Regions from separate parts of the Kitasatospora sp. NPDC058048 genome, predicted to be linked through region 1. Evidence: riboswitches for the same ligand, from Rfam matches in the RefSeq annotation. Region 1 holds a riboswitch; the other holds the start of a gene.
What was found. Region 1 has a riboswitch for glycine ahead of gcvT (glycine cleavage system aminomethyltransferase GcvT). Riboswitches for the same ligand answer to the same signal wherever they lie in the genome.
Positions count from the first base shown of each region.

Region 2: another riboswitch for glycine. It lies ahead of gcvP (aminomethyl-transferring glycine dehydrogenase); the one in region 1 lies ahead of gcvT (glycine cleavage system aminomethyltransferase GcvT).

Region 1 is NZ_JBHVRT010000016.1:49,049-51,430, forward strand. It holds gene ACFVVA_RS18635 (enhanced serine sensitivity protein SseB) at 1-591, opposite strand, end outside; glycine riboswitch at 873-974, shown strand; gene gcvT (glycine cleavage system aminomethyltransferase GcvT) at 1,203-2,324, shown strand.
Region 2 is NZ_JBHVRT010000008.1:274,074-276,455, forward strand. It holds gene gcvP (aminomethyl-transferring glycine dehydrogenase) at 1-1,409, opposite strand, end outside; glycine riboswitch at 1,647-1,750, opposite strand; gene ACFVVA_RS11710 (PRC and DUF2382 domain-containing protein) at 1,977-2,382, shown strand, end outside.

The sequences.
Region 1 (2,382 bases):
GGCCAGCGCCCTGCGGGCGGTCAACACTCCCGGCAGCACCGACAGTTCGCCCCGGCAGGCGGCCAGGAAGTGCTCCGGGTCCTCGCCCGGCACCGGCTCGCGCAGCGCCACCCGGCCGCCGGTCGGCGCCGCGGCGTCGTCGGCGGCCTCCCAGCGGTCCCCGCGCGGACCGCGCCGCAGCTCGGCGACCCCCTGCGGCGGCACCGGGATGCCCACGGCCGCGTCCGGGTTCACCGCGATGCCCACGCCCAGCGGCAGCCCGCGGGCGAACTCCCACACCGGCGCCACCGCGAAGGCCATCCCCGGTGCCTGCTGGAGGAACACCTCCTGCGAGGAGAACACCGGCACGTACGGGTCGCCGCCCAGCTCGACGGTCGGCAGGTCCAGTGCCTGCCCCTGCGGATCGGCCCCGGCCGGCAGCGGCACCCACACCTGGCTGCGCGCCAGCACCTCGATCACCCGCGGCGTCGCGCCCGGGTCGCCCAGGGCCGCGGTCAGCACCTGCTCCAGCTCGTTGGCCGGCCAGGAACCGCCCGCCGGCGCCTCCTGCGGTCCGCCCCACCCCTGCTGCTGCTCCACCGGGTACCCCATGCGCCGCCGATCCCGCCCTCTGCCGCTCGGCCGCCCTCTGCTGCGCCGACGCGCAGCAGTCTAGGGCCCCCGGGCCCTCCCCTTTAGGGCTCGTGTTCGGGTGCCCCGCGGGCCCCGGTCCCGGGTGCCGTCCCGGGCCCGCGTCCGGGTGCCGCGCGGGCCGGCGTCCGGATGCCGCGCGGTGTGACCGGGTCCCCTCTCCCCTCTCCGTCCCGGACGTGCCATGATGTGCCCGTCCGACGGCATGCGCCGCGGGCCCCCACAACTCCATACCGGCCGCTCGAACCCGCGCGGGAGAGCCCGGAGTGCCGTTCAGGCACAGCCGGCGCCGAAGGAGCAAGTCCTCCCCGGAATCTCTCAGGCACCCCTACCGCACGGGTTAGGCACATCTGGAAAGCGGCGCCCGGCCCTGTCGTGCGCCCACCCACGGTGCAAGCCGTCATGCTGTCCCCCAAGCTGGAAACAGCTGCGGGCGGCGGGCGGTGAAGCTCTCAGGTTCGACGACAGATGGGGAGACCCACGCCGCCGCATGCCCGCGCGCAGGGTCGGCCCCCAGCGGGTCCGGTCCGGCGCGTGCACCCCTGAGTGCCCCGACCGAGGAGTTCCTGGCCATGTCGTCCCTCCGCCTGACCGCGCTCGACGCGCTGCACCGCGCCCTCGGCGCGACCATGACCGACTTCGCCGGCTGGGACATGCCGCTGCGCTACGGCAGCGAGCGCGAGGAGCACCTCGCGGTCCGCACCCAGGCCGGTCTGTTCGACCTCTCGCACATGGGCGAGATCACCGTCACCGGCCCGCAGGCGGGCGAGATGCTGGACCACGCGCTGGTCGGCTTCGTCTCCGCGCTGGGCGTGCTGCGCGCCCGCTACACCATGATCTGCGCCGAGGACGGCGGCATCCTGGACGACCTGATCGTCTACCGCCTGCGCGAGGACGCCTTCCTGGTCGTCGCCAACGCCTCCAACGCCCAGCTGGTCCTCGACGAGCTGATCGCCCGCGCCAAGGGCTTCGACGCCGTCGTCACCGACGACCGCGACACCTACGCGCTGATCGCCGTCCAGGGCCCGGAGGCCACCGGCATCCTGGCGAAGACCACCGACGCCGACCTGCCCGGCCTGAAGTACTACGCGATCCTCCCGGCCCGGGTGGCCGACCGCGACGTGCTGCTCGCCCGCACCGGCTACACCGGTGAGGACGGCTTCGAGATCTTCTGCCGTCCGGCCGACGCCGAGGCGGTCTGGCAGGCGCTGACCGCCGCGGGCGAGGGCCACGGCCTGATCCCATGCGGCCTGTCCTGCCGCGACACGCTGCGCCTGGAGGCCGGCATGCCGCTGTACGGGCACGAGCTGTCCACCGACCTCACCCCGTTCGACGCCGGCCTGGGCCGGGTCGTCCGCTTCGACAAGACCACCAACGAGGGCGCCTTCATCGGCCGCAAGGCGCTGGAGCAGGCCGCCGCCGCGGCCGAGACCAACCCGCCGAAGGTGCTGGTCGGCCTGGTCTCCGAGGGCAAGCGGGTTCCGCGCGCCGAGTACACCGTGGTCTCCACCGAGGGCGAGCCGATCGGCCGGATCACCTCCGGCTCGCCGTCCCCGACCCTGGGCAAGCCGATCGCGATGGCCTACGTCGACGCCGCCCACGCCGCCCCCGGCAGCACCGTCGCGGTGGACGTGCGCGGCAAGCACGAGCCCGTCCAGGTCGTGGCGCTGCCGTTCTACAAGCGCGCCCGCTGAGCCTTCGCCGCGGCCCCCGTTTTTCCGTTTGCGCACGTCGCGGCCGTCCGCGCGGCGG
Region 2 (2,382 bases), on a different contig from region 1:
GGCAGCGCGTCGGCGGCCTCGGGGACCTCGACCGGCTCGACGCCGAACGCGGCCCAGACGCCGGCCAGGTGCTCGCGGGTGGTGGTCTCGTCGGTGGAGACGGAGATCCGGTCCGCGCCGTCCTGGAACACGTTGATGCCGTTGGCACGGGCGGCGGCGGCGATCTCGGCGGCGCGGCCCGGGACGACGGCGGTGACGGTGTCGAAGAACTCGCCGTGCAGCAGCTCGACGCCGCCGGCCCGCAGGCCCTCGGCGAGGGCGGCGGCGTAGCGGTGGGTGCGGCGGGCGATGTCGGCCAGGCCGTCGGGGCCGTGGTAGACGGCGTACATCGAGGCCATCACGGCGAGCAGCACCTGGGCGGTGCAGATGTTGCTGGTGGCCTTCTCGCGGCGGATGTGCTGCTCGCGGGTCTGCAGCGCCAGGCGGTAGGCGCGGTTGCCGTCGACGTCGACGGAGACGCCGACCAGGCGGCCGGGCAGCGAGCGGGCGTACTCGGCGCGCACCGACAGGTAGCCGGCGTGCGGGCCGCCGAAGCCCATCGGAACGCCGAAGCGCTGCGAGGTGCCGCAGGCGATGTCGGCGCCCAGCGAGCCCGGGGACTTGAGCAAGGTCAGCGCGAGCAGGTCGGCGGCGACGGCGACGATCGCGCCCAGGCCGTGCGCCTGCTCGATCACCGGGGTGAGGTCGCGGACCACGCCGGTGGCACCCGGGTACTGGAGCAGCACGCCGAAGACGCCGCGCTCGGCGATCTCGGCCGGGATGCCCTCGGACAGGTCGGCGACGACGACCTCGACGCCGGTCGGCACGGCGCGGGTGTTGATCACCGCGACGGTCTGCGGCAGGGTCTCGGCGTCGACCAGGAAGACGCCGCCCTTGACCTTGGTGACGCGGCGGGCCAGCGCCATCGCCTCGGCGGCCGCGGTGCCCTCGTCCAGCAGGGAGGAGCCGGAGGTCGGCAGGCCGGTCAGGTCGGAGACCAGGGTCTGGAAGTTCAGCAGCGCCTCCAGGCGCCCCTGCGAGATCTCCGGCTGGTACGGGGTGTAGGCGGTGTACCAGGCCGGGTTCTCCATGACGTTGCGCAGGATCACCGGCGGGGTGAAGGTGCCGTAGTAGCCCAGGCCGATCATCGGCTGGAGCACCTGGTTGCGGCCGGCCAGCTCGCGCAGTTCGGCGAGGACCTGGGCCTCGGACCGGCCCGCGGGCAGGTCCAGGGCGGTGATGGAGCGGATCGCCTCGGGCACCGCGGTCCCGGCGAGCTCGTCCAGCGAGCCGTAGCCGACGGACGCCAGCATCTTCTCCTGCGCGGCGGCGTCGGGGCCAATGTGGCGGTTCTCGAAGGGGCTGGCCAGCTCAAGCTCGGTGAGGGTCGAGGCGCCGGTGGGGCGTCCCGCGTTCGGCTGGGCGTTCATGGTGGTCGAGGCCTCCTGGTCACGGACCGGCGGGGGTACGCACGCCGGCCGGCCCCACCGCTGCGGGCAGCGGACGAGCCTGGGCGCGCGGACCCAACAGGCCTCCCCCTCTGTCATCGGGACCTGAGAGCTTCACCCGCACGGAGCGCTGTGGGCGCTCCGCCGGCTTGCACCGTCGGTGAGGGTGGTGATCGCCGGCTTCCGTGCCGACGCTCCTGCCCTGCTTTCCAGAGTGACCTACCCCACACGGTACGGATGCCTGAGAGATTCCGGGGAGGAGTTGCTCCTTCGGCGCTCCGACCAGCGGTTTTCGTGATCGGAGACTCTCCCGAGCGGGCTCTGCGGTCGCCGCCCAGGGTACCAGCGGGAGGCCCCCCGATCACGGGTGTGTCTGGTCACTGGAGGTCTACGCGCGTCCCCCGGACGGTCCAGTGCCAACCCCGTACGGCGCACCCGGGGTCGCGCTCGTCCGATTCATGGCTTTTGGTGTGAAGTGGCGGACGGAATCGGGTGCTCCGGCCGCCTTCCTGCGGGAGTTCCGCAGGTTCAGCGCGCGGGAGGAAAGAAGTGCAGACGGACATCGACCCCCGGGACCTCATCGGCCACAAGGCCGTCGACCGCAACGGAGACAAGATCGGCACGGTCGACGAGGTCTACCTGGACGACGCCACCGGCCGGCCCGAGTGGGCCGCGGTCCGGACCGGCATCTTCGGCCGGGACGCCTTCGTCCCGCTGACCACGAGCGAGTTCGCCGGCGACGAGCTCCGGGTGCCGTACGACAAGTCGTTGGTGAAGGAGTCGCCGGACTTCGGCGTCGGCCAGCACCTGTCCCCCGCCCAGGAGCTCCAGCTCTACCGCTACTACGGGCTCGACACCCCGATGGACAGCCGCCCGAACGGCGAGAACGGGAGCCGGCCCAGGCAGCCCGACCTCGACTTCGGCACCACGGCGGCGGCCGCCGCCACGACGACCG